Regions from separate parts of the Kitasatospora sp. NPDC087314 genome, predicted to be linked through region 2. Evidence: riboswitches for the same ligand, from Rfam matches in the RefSeq annotation. Region 2 holds a riboswitch; each other region holds the start of a gene.
What was found. Region 2 has a riboswitch for cyclic di-AMP ahead of ACIO5E_RS02055 (NlpC/P60 family protein). Riboswitches for the same ligand answer to the same signal wherever they lie in the genome.
Positions count from the first base shown of each region.

Region 1 (5,247 bases), on a different contig from region 2:
GCGCGACCGTACGGTGGCCGTGCTGGTCCGACTGGCCAGCCTGGCCGCCCAGCACTCCGAGCTGGTCATGGCCGGCCGCTCGCACAACGTGGCCGCGCAGGCCACCACCCTGGGCAAGCGCTTCGCGTCGATCACCGACGAGCTGCTGGTCGCCTTCCGCCGTCTGGAGGAGCTGATCGCCCGCTACCCGCTGCGCGGGATCAAGGGCCCGGTCGGCACCGCCCAGGACATGCTGGACCTGCTCGGCGGCGACACCGACAAGCTCGCCGAGCTGGAGCGCCGGGTCGCCGGGCACCTCGGCTTCGAGAACGTGCTGACCAGCGTCGGCCAGGTCTACCCGCGCTCGCTGGACTTCGAGGTGCTCACCGCCCTCGTCCAGCTGGCCGCCGCGCCGTCCAGCCTGGCCAAGACCATCCGCCTGATGGCCGGCCACGAGCTGGTCACGGAGGGCTTCAAGGAGGGCCAGGTCGGCTCCTCGGCGATGCCGCACAAGATGAACACCCGCTCCTGCGAGCGCGTCAACGGCCTGGCCGTCATCCTGCGCGGTTACGCCTCGATGACCGGCGAGCTGGCCGGCGACCAGTGGAACGAGGGTGACGTCTCCTGCTCGGTGGTGCGCCGGGTCGCGCTGCCGGACGCCTTCTTCGCCTTCGACGGCCTGCTGGAGACCTTCCTGACCGTCCTCGACGAGTTCGGCGCCTTCCCCGCCGTGGTCGAGGCCGAGCTGGACCGTTACCTGCCGTTCCTCGCCACCACCAAGGTGCTGATGGGCGCGGTGCGCGCGGGCGTCGGCCGGGAGACCGGGCACGAGGTCATCAAGGAGCACGCCGTCGCCTCCGCGCTGGCGATGCGTGCGGGCGCCCGGGAGAACGAGCTGCTGGACCGGCTGGCCGCCGACGAGCGGATCCCGCTGGACCGGGCCGCGCTGGACGCGCTGCTGGCCGACCGGCTGTCCTTCACCGGCGCGGCCGGTGCCCAGGTCGCCGAGGTGGTCCGCCAGGTGGAGACCGTCGCGGCCGCCTACCCGGAGGCTGCCAAGTACGCGCCGGGCGACATTCTCTGACGGTATTTCAGTCAGTACTCCAGCCGGTGCTTCAGCCGGCCGAGGGCCCTGCCGCCGATCCGGTGGCGGGGCCCTCTTCCGTGGGCACGTGGCCCGGGTCGAGCGGCGGGGTGGTGCCGCAGTTCCACTGGCAGTCCGGCTCGGCGACGGGGTGGTCCGCCGGCGCGAGGACGTTGCCGCGGACGGTGGCGAAGGCGGTCAGCCCGCCGGTGACCAGCAGCCCGGCGCAGATCAGCATCGCGGTGTGGAAGGCGGAGTCCACCGCGGACGGCACCCGGTAGGCGTCGCCGCTCAGCCCGGCGAACGCGGGCAGGGCGGCGACCGCGAGCAGCCCGGCGGCGCGGGCGGCGGCGTTGTTGACGCCGCTGGCGATGCCCGCGTGCCGGACCTCGACGGCGGCCAGCACCGTCGCGGTCAGCGGCGCGACCAGCAGCACCATCCCGCAGCCCATCACCGCGACGGCGGGCAGCACGTCCGCCCAGTAGGAGGAGTGGGGGCCGGTGCGCAGCATCAGCAGCACCCCGGCGGCGCACAGCAGCGGGCCGACGGTGAGCGGGATCCGGGGGCCGATCCGCTTGCCGAGCCGCCCGGCGCGCGCCGACAGCGTCAGCATCAGCACGGTGATCGGGACCAGCGCGAGGCCGGAGACCAGCGGGGAGAAGCCCGCGACGATCTGCAGCTGCACCACCAGCAGGAAGAACACCCCGCTGAACGCCGCGTAGACGCACAGGGTGACCAGGTTCACGGCGGTGAACAGCCGGGAGGAGAAGAGGCCGAGCGGCAGCATCGGCTCGGCGGTGCGGCGCTCGACCGCGAGGAAGGCCGCGCCGAACAGCAGGCCGAGGGCGCCGCTGACCCAGACGGCGGGGGACAGTCCCTCCCCGGCGGCGGTGAGCGCGTAGGTGATCGCCCCGAGGGCGAGCGCGGCGAGCAGCGCGCCGAGGACGTCGAAGTGGCCGACGGCGCTCTCGTCCCGGCTCTCGGGGACGAAGCGGGAGGTGACCGCGACCACGGCGGCCGCGAGCGGCAGGTTCAGCAGGAAGATCCACCGCCAGCCCGGGCCGTCCACCAGCCAGCCGCCGACGAAGGGGCCGACCGCGGCCGCCACCCCGCCGAGGCCCGACCACAGACCCACCGCCGCCGAGCGGTCGTCCGGGTGGAAGACGGCCTGCAGCATGGCGAGCGAACCGGGGGTGAGCAGCGCCCCGCCGACGCCCTGGACGGCGCGGGCGGCGATCAGCACCTGGATGTCCGGGGCGGCGGCGCAGGCCGCGGAGGCGGCGGCGAACCAGACCACGCCGATCAGGAACACCCGGCGCCGGCCGTACCGGTCCCCGAGCGCGCCGCCGAGCAGGATCAGCCCGGCCAGGGTGAGCAGGTACGCGTTCAGCGTCCACTGCAGGGAGGCGAGCGTGGCGCCGAGATCGGCGCCGATCCGGGGCAGCGCGACGTTCACCACGGTGCCGTCGAGCAGCGCCATGCTGGAGCCGAGCACCGTCGCCAGAAGTACCCAGCGGCCTTGCGCGGTGCCCAGACGCAGGATGCCGGACTCAGAGGTGGTCACGGCCTGATCCTGCGCCCAGTGGGGTGTACGTGACAAGGGTCACCGGGGGGTGTGTTGACGGTGGGCGGTGCGTGAGCGGCCGGGTGCGCTGTGCTGGCGGGATGGGCGCAGCGTCGTGGATCAGTGGCGCCGGGTGAATGGATTGTGCACGTACAGTGCGGCGGATCATTCGGAGGGTCACCATGGTCCGCGCAGTGGTTGCCGGTTCAAGTGATCGACATTGCTTCACTCGAATGGATGGGTTTTAGTTCAGCGACCGCCCGGCCAGTCCGGACGGATCCTCCGGGCGGAACGCCGAGTCCTGCCGCTGCCCGGTGGTTCGAACTGAACTCTGTACGGCAGGAGCGGGGGACCCACAGGTAAGTCGCCGGACCGGAACGGCACGCTCTCGCGTGACCGGATCCAGGGCCGGCTAGGGGTGAAGCCGCGCATGCGGCCGGGCAACTCCAGCCCGAACCCGACAGCTCACCTCGCAGGCGTCGGAGAGGAAAATCCCATGCCTGCTCAGGCTCGTCGTATCGCCCTGCCCCGCGCCGTCCGCATCGGCATCGCCACCGCCGTCACCGGTGCCTCCTTCGCCCTCCCGCTCGTCACCGCGATGAGCGCCCAGGCCTACACCGTCCCGGCCGCCCCGGTCGCGCAGAGCACCACCTCGACCAGTGCCGCTCCCGCCTCCGCTCCCGCCGCCCAGGCCCCCGCGCAGGAGAGCTACCGCGTCGTCAGCGGCGACACCCTGTCGAAGATCGCCGACGCCAAGCACGTCGACGGTGGCTGGGAGGCGCTGTACGCGCACAACCGCTCGGTCGTCGGTGGCAACCCGAACCTGATCTTCCCGGGCCAGCAGCTCGCGATCGCCGGCCAGGCCACCGCTGCCGCGCCGTCCTCGGACGCCGCCCCGGCCAAGCCGGCCGCTCCGGCCGCCTCGGACACCGCCGCCAAGCCGAAGGCCCAGCTGGAGGTCCGGACCGAGGCCGCGAAGCCGTCCGCCCAGCTCCAGACCCAGGTGCAGACCGCCGCGCCGGTCGCCGCGGTCACCGCCACCCCGGTAGCCGCCGCCACGTCCGGCTTCGTCGCGCCGCTGGCCAACCCGAAGCTGGGCACCGCCTACGGCGTGGCCGGCTCGATGTGGGCCTCCGGCCACCACACCGGCCAGGACTTCGTGGCCTCCACCGGCACCCCGCTGCGCGCCGTCGCCAACGGTGTCGTGGTGAAGGCCGGCAACGGCGGCGCCTACGGCAACGAGGTCGAGATCAAGCTCTCCGACGGCCACTACGCCGAGTACGCGCACCTCTCCTCGATCGGTGTGAAGATCGGTCAGACCGTCACCGCCGGCCAGCAGATCGGCCTCTCCGGCGCGACCGGCAACGTGACCGGCCCGCACCTGCACTTCGAGATCCGCAACGGCTCGGAGTACGGCTCGGACATCAACCCGGTCACCTACCTGCGGGCCCACGGCGTCGCGCTCTGACCCGTACCGCTTGAGAAGCCACCGCTGCTACGGGCGGAACGACCTCCCGGAATGGTCATGTCGGGTGACCGCTCGACCGGGTGATCGCCGCAGCGGCGGACATGGGCGCGGGACACGCCCAGGCCGGCCCGGCGCACGAGACCTCCCTCGTGTGCCGGGCCGGCCATCGCCTTTTCCGGCCGATGCTTTTCTCGGCCAATGCCCTTTCCGGGCGGGCTCGTTCGAGCGCGGGTGAGTGGAACCGAACAGGGCGTCAACCTGCCCGCGACCGGTCCGACGATCTGTTCTTGCGAGGGCTCTCGCCGCGCCCCGATGCTGTCGGGCAGTCGGCGCCCGGCGGTTCGGCGGGCGGTGGAGCCATGGCGCACGGAGGAGGACGGATGGCCGTCCGGAGCGGGGAAACGGTCGACGGGCAGACCGGGGGAGGCGGGGTCGACCGGTTGAAGGCGGACTCGGTCGGCCTGGTGGGCGTGGTGTTCATGGCGATCGCCACCGCCGCCCCGATCACCGCGATGACCGGCAACCTGCCGATCGTCGTCGGGCAGGGCAACGGCGTCGGCGCGCCCGCCGCGTACGTCCTGGCGACCGTGGTGCTCACGGTGTTCTCGGTCGGGTACGTGGCGATGGCCCGGCACATCACCGCGGCCGGGGCGTTCTACGGGTACATCTCGCACGGGCTCGGCCGGGTCGCCGGGATGGCCTCGGGGCTGCTCGCGGTGCTCGCGTACATCGTGTTCGAGGCCTCGGTCATCGGCTTCTTCGCCTACTCGCTGCGCGGACTGGTCCGTTCGCAGCTCGGTGTGGACCTGGGGTGGGGCTGGTACGCGCTGTTCGGGCTGGCGGTGATCGGGGTGATGGCCTGGTTCGACCTGCATCTGACGGCGGGGCTGCTCGGGGTTGCGCTGGTGCTGGAGATCGGGGTGCTGGGTGCGGTCTCGCTGGCCGTGCTGGTGGGCGGCGGCGGGCCGGACGGCATCGTCGGCGAGGCGGTGAACCCGCTGAACGCGCTGACGGGGGTAGGGGGTTCGGGCGCTGCGGCGGCCGGCCTCGGCCTGTTCTTCGCGTTCTGCTCCTGGGTGGGCTTCGAGTCGACCGCGATGTACGGCGAGGAGTCCCGGGACCCGAAGCGGGTGGTGCCGCGGGCGACCCTGG
Region 1 is NZ_JBIUYE010000019.1:156,878-162,124, reverse strand. Features, by position in the region: gene purB (adenylosuccinate lyase) at 1-1,063, shown strand, start outside; gene ACIO5E_RS34345 (MFS transporter) at 1,095-2,627, opposite strand; cyclic di-AMP (ydaO/yuaA leader) riboswitch at 2,940-3,121, shown strand; gene ACIO5E_RS34340 (peptidoglycan DD-metalloendopeptidase family protein) at 3,124-4,095, shown strand; gene ACIO5E_RS34335 (APC family permease) at 4,476-5,247, shown strand, end outside.
Region 1: another riboswitch for cyclic di-AMP. It lies ahead of ACIO5E_RS34340 (peptidoglycan DD-metalloendopeptidase family protein); the one in region 2 lies ahead of ACIO5E_RS02055 (NlpC/P60 family protein).

Region 2 (5,247 bases):
GGTCAGCTCGGGGGCGATCTGCTGCGGGCGGCGGCCGGAGCCCCGGTAGGCGGTCCAGTCGGCGACGCCCTCGGAGAGCCAGAGCGGCGTCCAGGCCCGGGTGTCGGCCCTGGTGGCGACATGGGTGGCCTCGTGGGTGACGACCACCTGCCGGCCGAAGTCGCTGAGCCGCCCGTACGCCTCGGGGTTGACCAGCACCCGGTCCGCGGGGGTGTGCCAGGGCGCGCCGGGGGCGGCCACGGTGACCGCCGCCATGCCCGTCCAGCCGGCCGGGTCGGCCTCCAGCAGTCGGGCGAACTGACCTTCGGTGGACGGGAGTTCGAGCAGCAGACGACCCGGCCAACCGGTGCCCCAGACCTCGCCCACGGCTGGCACCGCCCGGTCGGCCACCGTAGCCAGGGCCGTCGGATCCGCCCCGTCGGCCAGGCCGAGCACCAGGCAGTGCGCGCCGGCCGCGTACCGGGCGGGGCCGAGGTCCCAGAGCGCCGGAGGACCGCTCGCGCTCCCCTCCCGCTCGACCCGCCAGCCGCCGTCGGCCCGGACCAGCTCGATCCGGCGCGGATACACCACGGGGTACTCGTCGTACCCGGTGACCCGGACCGTCAGGTCGGCGGCGGCGGTCAGCCGGTCCGGCCCAGCGGCCGCGCCGAGCACGAGGTTGCGGTAGCCGGCCTCGACCACCGCGGGCCCGGGCCCGAACGGCAGCGCCCGGGCCCGCACGTCCAGCAGCGCGGCCACCTCGGCCCGCCGGTCCGCCGCCCGCCCGGTCGGCGCCGCGGGGGCGGCCGGCGGCAGCGACAACTGGGCCAGCCCACCGGCCGCGAGCAGCAGCGCACCGCGCCGGGACAGCACGCGGCGGTCCCCGCATATCGGCCGGGGGCCGTCGGGGTCGGACGGCGTCGGGCTCAGAGCCGGACCACCCCCGTGACCGGCATCGTGTTGACGCTCTCGTAGCGGACCTTGGCACCCGGGTAGGGGGCGTGCACGATCACCCCGCCGCCGGCGTACATGCCGACGTGGTGCATGTCCCGGTAGAAGATCACCAGGTCTCCCGGCCGCGCTTCGGAGAGGCTGACCCGCTGACCGGCGTACGCCTGGGCCTGCGAGGTGCGCGGCAGGGTCACTCCGGCCTGCCGCCAGCTGTAGTACATCAGACCGGAGCAGTCGAAGGCGCGGGGCCCGGTGGATCCGTAGACGTAGGGCGAGCCGATCATCCTCACCGCGGCGGCCAGCGCGGCCGCCCCGCGCTCGGAGGCGGGCGGGGCGGAGCCGAGGTCCAGCCGGTCGGTGCCGCGGGTGGCGCGCCGCTCGGCGTCCTGGGCGTCCTGGACGGCCAGCCGGGTCCGCTCGGCGGCGCCCAGGCTGTTGAGCAGCCGCTGCGCCGTGGCCAGCCGCTGCTGGATCTGCTGCTTGCTGTCGGCGAGCGAGCGGCGGGCCTGTTCCAGGTCGGCGAGCTTGCCGGAGGTCTCGGTGCGGCGCTGGTCGAGCCGGCGCTGGCGGGTGACCAGTTCGTGCAGGGTCTCCTGCTGCCGCTCGGCGGCCTGGCCGAGGGTGCGGGCCCGGTTCAGGTAGCCCTCCGGGTCGGTGGAGAGCATCAGCTGGACGGTCTGGGCCATACCGCCCCCGCGGTACTCGGCGCCGGCCACGGTGGCGAGGTCGCCGCGCAGCTGGTTGAGCTGGTCCTGGGCGGCGGCGACCTCGCCCTGCAGGACGGTGGTCTCGCCCTGGAGGCGCTGCTGGGCGTCCTGCGCGGCGTTGTACTTCTCCGACGCCTGCTCGGCCTCGTCGTAGAGCTGCTCCACCTGCGCCCTGACGTCCTTGTGGGTGGGCGTGTCCGGCGTGCCGGGGGCCGCCTGGGCGCTGCCGCCCGCCGTCACGCCGAGGGCGGCGGCGGCGGCCGCGGTCAGCACCAGCGCACGGGCGAGCAGTTGGGAACGGCGGTGCACGGGCATGGCGGCAGCGGCTCCAATCCTGCGGTGCGGCCCCGCCGCCGCACCAAAGGGGCGGCCCTCGAAGCGGGAGTCCGGTGGCAGACGTTAGCGAGTCCGGGCAACCGAGTCCAAACCCCTCCCAACTCGAATATTTGACCAGTAATCGGACACCAGCCCGAGTCGCCGGAAAAGCCGCAGGCCCGGCCTTCCGTGGTGGAAGGCCGGGCCCGTCAGGACCTGAGCGGGGATCAGACCCGCACGATGGAGGTCAGCGGCATGTTGGAGACCGCCTCGTAGCGCACCGACGCGCCCGGCTTGGGGGCGTGCAGCACCTGGCCGTTGCCGGCGTAGATCCCCACGTGGTGGGCGTCGCCGAAGAAGATCAGCAGGTCGCCGGGCTGGGCCTGGGAGAGGTCCGTACCGATCCGGGTGCCGGCGTGGGCCTGCTCCTGCGAGGTGCGCGGCAGCGACACGTCGACCTGGTTGAACGCCCACACCATCAGGCCGGAGCAGTCGAAGGAGCCCGGACCGGAGGCGCCGTACACGTACGGGCTGCCGATCTTGGAGGCGGCGATGGACAGCGCGGCGGCACCGCGCGAGCTGCCGGCGGTCGGCTTGGGGGCCGGCGCGGACACCTGGGCGCTCGGGTCGGTGCGGCTGCTGTCGCGGGAGGAGCGGTCGGCGCCCTGCTGGGCGGCGGCCTGCTGAGCGGCGGCCTGCTGAGCGGCCTTCGCGGCGGCGTCGGCCTTGGCTTTGGCCTCGGCGGCGGCCTTCTCCTCGGCCGCGCGCAGCGCCTGGCGCTCCTGCTCGGTCAGGGTGTTGAGGAGGTCCTGCGCGGCCTTGAGCTTGCCCTGGACCTCGTCCTTGGCCGACTTCAGCTGCTGAGTGGTGGTCTCCATCTCGGCGAGCTTGCCCTGGGCCTCGGAGCGCACCTGGTCGAGCTTGCGCTGCTCGTCCTGGAGCTGCTTGAGCTGGCCCTTCTGGGTGCCACCGGCCTGGTTCAGGGTGTCGGCCTGGCTCAGGAAGTTGTCCGGGCTGGCGGAGAACATCAGCTGGACGGTCTGGGATATACCGCCGTTGCGGTACTGCTCGCCGGCGATCTCGGCCAGGCCGCCCTGCAGGTCGGTCACCTGCGCCTGCTGCCGCGCCACCTGGTCCTGCAGGCCGGTGACCTGCTTCTGCAGCTCCTGCTGCTTCTCCTGCGCGGCGTTGTACTTCTCCGACGCCTGTTCGGCCTGCTCGTTGAGCTGGTCGACCTGCTCCTTGACCTGGTCCTTGGTCGGCTGCGGGTCGGCGTGAGCGCCGGACTGCGCGGACAGCGCGACGGCTGCGGCGGCGACACCGGTCAGGATCGACACCCGGGCGCGGCCGGCGGGCTTGGGACGACGATGGGACGCCACGAAGGCGGACTCCTTCTTCCTACGGCCGCCTACCGGGTGAGCTGACGGGTTCGGGCCGGAAGCATGCCCTACGACGCCTCACGGCCGTTCCACCGGCCGACCTGGCGCCGATTCACCCCGGAGGAACGTGGTTCCCCGGCTCCGCTCGACAGCGCCCCCGACTGCTGGGCTCCCCGTCGGGCAGGCACTCGGCCCGCCCCGCTGCGTCGCGAACTCGACGGAAACCACCGCCGCCACCCCGGCTGGGCGATCGACAGTGCGGTGGTTCGAAGCATGACCCTAGTAACTGAACCGTGATCCGTTCAAATCCTTGTCAGAAAAAAGACGGAAGAAGACCAAAGTTCTTCTGTGAATATGACAGATGGTGATCACCGCCACACGCAAAGCTGATCGGCTTTCACGATGTGGTCGCCCGGCGGGCAAAACCGAACGCCACCCCCCGGTCGGAGGGTGGCGCGGATCACAGGCCCGGACGGGGCCGGCGGGCGTGTCGGGCCGTCAGACCCGGCGGATCGTGTTGATCGGCATCGCGTCGGCCTTCATCACCTTCACCACGTCGCCGGTGTGCGGCGCGTGCACCACCATGCCGTTGCCGATGTACATCGCGACGTGGTGCCGGTCGGGGCCGTAGATGACCAGGTCGCCCGGCTGGGCCTGGTCCAGCGTGACCCGGGTGCCGACGTTGCCCTGCTCCTGCGAGGTGCGCGGCAGCGAGATGCCGGCCTGGCCGTACGCCCAGACCATCAGGCCCGAGCAGTCGAAGGTGGTCGAGCCGGTGGCGCCCCACACGTACGGCGAGCCCTGCTTGCTCATCGCCTTGGCGACGGCCACGCCCGCGTAGCCACCGGCCTGCGGGAGGCTGCCGAGGTCGGTGCGCTCGCTGCCGCGCGAGGCCCGGTCGTCCTGCGTCTGCTGGGCGCGCAGCGCGGCGCGGTCCGAGGCGCTGAGCGAGTTCAGCAGGTCCTGAGCTGCCTTGAGCTTCTGGTTGACGTCCGACTTGGCCTGGTTCAGGTCCTTGGTGGTGGAGTCGAGTGAGGCCAGGACGGCGGCGGCCTCGGCCTTCTCCTGGTCCAGCCGGCGCTGCTGGTCCAGCAGACCCTTGAGCGCCTCGGTCTCACTGGTGCTGGCCTGCTGGACGGTGGAGGCCTTCTCCAGGTAACCGGACGGGTCGGAGGAGAGCATCAGCTGGACGGACGGGTCGATCCCGCCGGTGCGGTACTGCTCGCCCGCCACACCGGCCAGGCCGGTCTGGAGCCGGGTCATCTGGTCCTGGCTGCGGGCCACCTGGTCCTGCAGCTGGTCGGCCTGCTTGCGGAGCTGGTCGGCCCGCTCCTTGGCGCCGTTGTACTTCTCAGCCGCCTGCTCCTGGTCCTGCTGGAGCTGGTCGATCTGCGCCTTGACGTCGCTCTTGTTCGGCTGGGGCGCGGCGTGCGCGGCGACCTGTGCGGAGAGTGCGACCGCAGTCGCAGCGGCGGCAGTGAGCACGGAGACCCGCGCGCGGCTCGGCTGCTTGGGACGGCGGTGGGAGGCCAAGGGAACTGCTCCTTCTTCCATCGGCCTCACCCGATCAGGTGAGAATCCGGAAAATAGGTTTGACGCCAGACCCTAGTGAAGATCTACGCGTTTTGCCACTCCCCCGAAGGCGTGAACTCCATTTCCCCCGCTGAATTCACGGGATGTGCACACCCTCGCAAACAGGGCGCTGACCAGGCGTCATCCCGCCCGGGCAGTGGTCAGGGCCGGGCCAGCCGGTTCAGCAGCAGAACGGAGGCCACGGGGCGCGCGCCCGCCTTCCGCACGCCCTCCGCGACCTCCCGGTCGGTGGACACCACCACCACCGGCCGGCCCTGCGGTTCGGCCCGCACCAGACGGCGGATCAGCTCGTCCGCGGTCTCCCCGGTCCGGCTGAACCGTAC
Region 2 is NZ_JBIUYE010000001.1:449,768-455,014, reverse strand. Features, by position in the region: gene ACIO5E_RS02065 (hypothetical protein) at 1-852, opposite strand, end outside; gene ACIO5E_RS02060 (NlpC/P60 family protein) at 906-1,952, opposite strand; gene ACIO5E_RS02055 (NlpC/P60 family protein) at 2,180-3,331, opposite strand; cyclic di-AMP (ydaO/yuaA leader) riboswitch at 3,342-3,495, opposite strand; gene ACIO5E_RS02050 (NlpC/P60 family protein) at 3,830-4,864, opposite strand; gene ACIO5E_RS02045 (NYN domain-containing protein) at 5,065-5,247, opposite strand, start outside.

Region 3 (5,247 bases), on a different contig from region 2:
GCGGTCCCCTGCGGCGCGGGGTGGTACTGCCCCGCGCCGACCGACAGGTTGAGGATCAGGTACGCCGACCAGTTGGCGCCGACGCCCTTGCCGTCCGAGAAGACCTTGACGCCGTTGACGTACCAGTCCACCGAGGTGGCACCGTAGTACGTCCCGATGGTCACCCACTGGTCCTTCGCGATCGCGCTCGCATCGGCGTAGTACTTGGGGTTGCCGGGGTTGACGTGGTTGGTCAGCTCCAGCAGGTTCGGGTTGTCGGGGTGGTACTCGAAGGAGTCGACCTCCCCGTTGCCGTTCTTCCAGGTCCAGAGGGCCGGCCAGGCGCCGGAGCCGGACGGCAGCTTGACCCGGGTCTCGGCGTAGTCGCCGGTCTTGACCTGGAAGCCCTCGCTGGAGCCCTCGGTGGTCAGGAAGCCGGTGTTCCAGGCCTGCTTGCCGTTCTCCAACGTGCTGCCGCTCGGCGCGGCGGTGAAGGTGGCGACCCCGTTCGCGACGCTGACGTTGTTCTTGTTCAGCCAGTCGAGCTTGTTGTCGTCCGGGTTGTGGTTGCCGTACTTGTACGAGCTGGTCTTGTCGCCGACCCAGCGCGAACCCCAGCTGATCGGGCCGTTGAACTCGTCGGACCAGGTCAGCGACTTGCCGGCGACCGGGGAGCCCGGGGTGCTCGGCGACGGACTGGCCGTGGCGCTCGGGCTGCTCGTCGGGGAGGGCTTCGGGGTCGGAGTAGCGGTCGCGGTCGGAGCCGGGGTCGGGGTCGGGGTCGGCTTCGGGGTGGCGGTCACAGTCGGGGTCGGAGCCGGGGTCGGAGTTGAGGTCGGCTTCGGGGTGGCGGTCGCGGTCGCGGTCGGAGCCGGGGTCGGAGTTGAGGTCGGCTTCGGGGTGGCGGTCGCAGTCGGAACCGGGGCCGGGGCCGGGGTCGGGGCCGGGGTCGGGGTCGGCGCCGGGGCGTCGGATACCACGAGCTGCTGCGAGGGCAGGTTGTGCCAGGCCCCGCCGAGGTCCTGCCAGAAGCCGAACCGGGTGTACGTCCCGGCCGGCAGGGTGCGCGCGCCGCTGGTGAAGTTCAGGCCGCTCGGGCAGATCCGCGCGTTGGAGGCGTTGCCGGGGAAGTCGAGGTTGGCGCCGGACGCGTCTCGGACGCCCACGCCGACGGTCTTCGCGGTGAAGCAGGCCGAGGAGCGCAGGGTCAGCGAGGCGGTGGTGGCCTTGTTCGCGACCATGGTCGCCGGGGCCAGCCGATCCTGGGTGACGGTCGGAGCGGCGGCGGCCTGGGCACCGGCGACGGCCGGCAGGCCGAACAGTCCGGCGCCGGTGATGGCGAACGCTCCGGTGGCGGCGAGGGCGGCGCTGCGGCCCCGGTGGGAGGGACGGGCGTGACGCGGCGCGCGGCGACGGGCAGGCTGGTGCATGGGAGTGTCCTCTGCGACGCCTGCGAGGTGAGCTGTCGGATTCGGGCCGAGGTGGCCCGGCCGCCGGTGGAAGCGGCTTCACCCCTAGCCACGGCCCGCACGCGGGAGCGTACGGGCCGGGCGCTGACCTTGGTTCCCCCGCTCCCGTCCGCCGTGGTGCTCGATTGCCGACCGGCGGGTGGACAGGACTCGGCGTCCCGGCGGTGGAGTCCGCGAGAGCGGACGACCGTTGCAGGCTAGGCAAACCGTCCGTGAACGGACAACCCGGCCGGGCCGGTTGTCGCACAGCTCACAGTGGTGTCGATCAACGACGCTGTGTGGTGGATCAGTTGGGGTCGATCAAGGGATCAGTCGAGCCAGCCGTCGACCTGGCTCTCGGCCTCCGGCGCCCAGGCGAGTTCCAGGTGGTTGAGACCGGCGAGCAGCCGGGTGCCGCCGATCGTCGCGACACCGGTGGTGTCCAGGGCGCTCGCGGTGAACACGATGCCGTCGCTGGGCCCCCGGTTCTCGTTGAGCACGCCCGGGATGTCGGCCGACCCGCCCGCGAGCAGGTAGGTGCGCACCGACGCCGGCACTCCGGCCTGCTGCAGCGGCGCGATCAGCGACCCGGCGTCGATCGCCGCCTGGATGCCCTGGCCGGAGGTGTAGAAGCCCTGGCCGCCGTAGTAGGTGGTCCACCAGTCCTGGGAGGTACCGTCCACCCCGTACCGGCCGTCCCAGCGGGCGAGCAGCTGACGCTGTCCCGGGTAGCAGTCGTAGCCGCCGGTGGGCAACACGCCGAGGCAGGGCTGCGCGGTGTACGTGCCGTAGCAGGTCATGTACAGGTGCGGGGACGGCGCGTTGGCGGTGCCGCCGCAGGCCGGCCAGGCGGCCAGGTCGAAGGACCAGCCGTGCGCGTACACGTAGTCGAGCCCGCCGTTCGGCCCGCCTAGGGTGATCAGGCGGCGCACGTCGCCCGCGTACGCCCTCCCCCACGACGGGCGCACCGAGGACACGTACGCCCGGGCGGCGACCTCGCCCTTGCTCCACGCCACCACGTCCACCTGGGAGACCCCGAGCCGGGCCTGGATCAGCGCGACGGCGTCGCCGACGGTCTGCGCCTGGAGCAGGTTGTCGCCCTGTTTGTGGGCGAAGCCGATGGCGAACACCCGGTGGCCGGTGCCGGCGAGGTACTGGGCCAGGCCGGTGGACGGGCAGGCGGAGGCACCGCAGGTGCCGCTCTCGGCCGGGTTCGCCCAGGCGCGGTCGGCGTTGTCGTTGGCGCCGTGGACCAGCAGGACGGGGGTCTGGCGGCCGCCGGTGTCCCAGCCGGTCGCGGAGTACAGCAGGAAGCGGCCGGAGTAGGGCTCGCCGGTGCCGCCGAAGTACGTCCGGCGGGCGCCGTCCTGGTCGCCGCGACCGTCGGCCGGGTACTGCTCGGCGCGGAAGCCGGGGGTGGTGTCGAGGTAGCGCTCGACCTTGGCCCACCCGTTTCCGGGGGCGGGGAAGGTGGCTTCCAGGGCGAGGGGGGCGGCGGCGGCTTGGGCGGCGGCGGTCTGCGCGGTAACGGCTCGCGCGGTGGCGGCCGCTTGGGCGGTGGTGGGGGTGCCGAGCAGGAGGGCGGCGAGGGTGAGCAGGACGGCGGACAGCGCGGTGGGGGTGCGGCGCGGGGTGCCGGGTCTCGTGGGGGTGGCGCTCGTGGGGGTGCGTCTCATGGGGGTGGACGGTAGGACCGGCCCGCGGCGGGCGCCCAGATGCCGGTCACACACCCCGGAGGCCGGCACGGTGGCGGCCGGTGCCGTGGCGCACTGCCCACGGGCGCGCCCGCTCGGCTCACCGGGTCGGATAAATTGGAGGTCCGACATCTTCCGCAGTGCACAAGACCGCCGTGCACGGCCTCACGGAAACGAGGTACCGCCCCACCATGACCGCGCCCCTGCCCGCCTTCGCCGGCCGCACCTACCTCTTCCGGGCCGACAACGGCGCGGCCTTCCGCAATACCTACTCGGCCGACGGCCGGCGGCTGCGCTGGGAGGGTCTCGGCGAGTCGGCGGGCCAGTGGGAGGACGTGCTGCTGCACGTCGCCGAGGTGGCGCCGGAGATCTACTTCATCAGCTGGACGGAGCAGAGCGGGATCACCGTCAGCCACGTCATGGACCTCGGCCGGCTGACGGTGCGCGCCTTCTGGACGTACGAGGGCGAGGGCGGCCGGGTCGGCGAGTTGCACACCGGGACGCTGGAGCGGGTGGTCTGAGCCTCGCCGCTCCCGCGCCCCGGGGCTGGTCCCCCGCTGTCGGCCTTGTCTGCCCGTTGATCCGCTCGGATCCGCCAGATCCACTGGGTCCGCCGGGGCCGCTGGAACGGCTCGGGTCTGTTCAGACGGTCTGGTTCGGCACCTTGAGGTGCTGGGACAGCCACTCCAGCGAGGACGGCAGCAGGGCGCTCCAGGTCTCGAAGTTGTGGCCGCCGTTCTCCAGCATGCTGTAGGAGACCTTCATCGGGGCCTGCACCGCGTCGACGAAGGCCTCGGTGTCGTGCCGGTAGTTGCCGTCGCCCTTCTTGGTACCGGCCAGCAGCACGGACACCTTCGGCTGCGGCAGGTTCTTCAGCCGCCACATCAGGTTGGCCTCGTCGCGGCGCTGCTTGCTGCCGCCGAACAGGTCGCCCGTGGTCGGGTCGTCGGCGGCGTCGTAGTAGGCGGAGAGCGCGACGGCGGTCGGGAAGACGTCCGGGTGGCGCATGGCCAACTTGAGGGCGCAGTAGCCGCCGGTCGAGTTGCCCATGAAGGCCCAGGCCTGCGGGTCGGACGAGACCCGGAAGCTCGCCTGGATCGCCGCGGGGACGTCCTTGGTGAAGTACGTGTCGGACTGCGCGCCGCCCGGGATGTCCTCGCACTCGGTGTCCTGCGGCAGGGCCGGCGAGGGGCGCACCATGACCATGACGGTCGGCTGCATCTTCCCCTCCTGGAGCAGCTTGAGCGCCGCGCCCGGGTAGTTGAACCGCGTGATCAGGTTCTCGGCGAGCCCGGGGAAGCCGGTGCTGACGATCACCGCCGGGAACTGCCGCTGTGCGTACTCCGGTTGGAAGTACTGCGGCGGCAGGTAGACGTACCCCTCGGTGGACAGCCGGCTCGCCGCGCCGTCGATCCGCACCTTGCGGATCTCGCCGGACTGACTCGGCTCGCGGCCCATCGCGCCGCCGCCCTTGACGGAGGCGTGGCCGATCGTCTCCACGAGCAGCCGACCGGACGCGTCCGCCTTGTTGTGGATCACCACCGGGCCGGTTTCGCCGGTGCCCAGCAGGTCGTCCCAACTGCTGTAGAAGGCGAAGTAGTTGTTCGCCACCAGGCCGAGCGCGGCAAGCACCGTGAGCTGGGTGGCGAGCAGCGCGCCGATCCGGCCGAGCACCGCCTGCCAGGTCCGCCTGGCGAGTCTTGGCCACAGCCAGACCGTGCCGGCCGTCATCACGACGGCGATCAATACGGTCAGCGCCAACACCTTGTGGCTCGTCAGACCCATGTCCTACTTGCTCCCACGCCTCGAACTCCCCGCCCCCTCCGCTCAGGACATCCAAGGTGGTCACCCCGGTTCCCCCGCCGGGGCGCGCGATCACCAACCCTAACGGGGGCGGGGAGGCGGAACGGGTGACAGATGACAACCGACAGATAACAGATTTCGAAATCTGTTATCTGTTATCTGTTATCTGTTCGCCGCCACCGGACCGCCGTCGGCCACCGACCCGACGGGCGGCTGGACTGAGGAGTTCCGGGAGCGGATGCGGAGGCGCGGGTCCGGCACGAGCACGACCGGGATCGGCAACCGTGAGAGCGGCAGCCGGAGTCGGGCTCACTCCTCCCGGT
Region 3 is NZ_JBIUYE010000002.1:225,343-230,589, forward strand. Features, by position in the region: gene ACIO5E_RS04855 (hypothetical protein) at 1-1,409, opposite strand, end outside; cyclic di-AMP (ydaO/yuaA leader) riboswitch at 1,412-1,578, opposite strand; gene ACIO5E_RS04860 (esterase/lipase family protein) at 1,757-3,103, opposite strand; gene ACIO5E_RS04865 (MoaF-related domain-containing protein) at 3,313-3,642, shown strand; gene ACIO5E_RS04870 (alpha/beta hydrolase) at 3,764-4,906, opposite strand; gene ACIO5E_RS04875 (TetR/AcrR family transcriptional regulator) at 5,234-5,247, opposite strand, start outside.
Region 3: another riboswitch for cyclic di-AMP. It lies ahead of ACIO5E_RS04855 (hypothetical protein); the one in region 2 lies ahead of ACIO5E_RS02055 (NlpC/P60 family protein).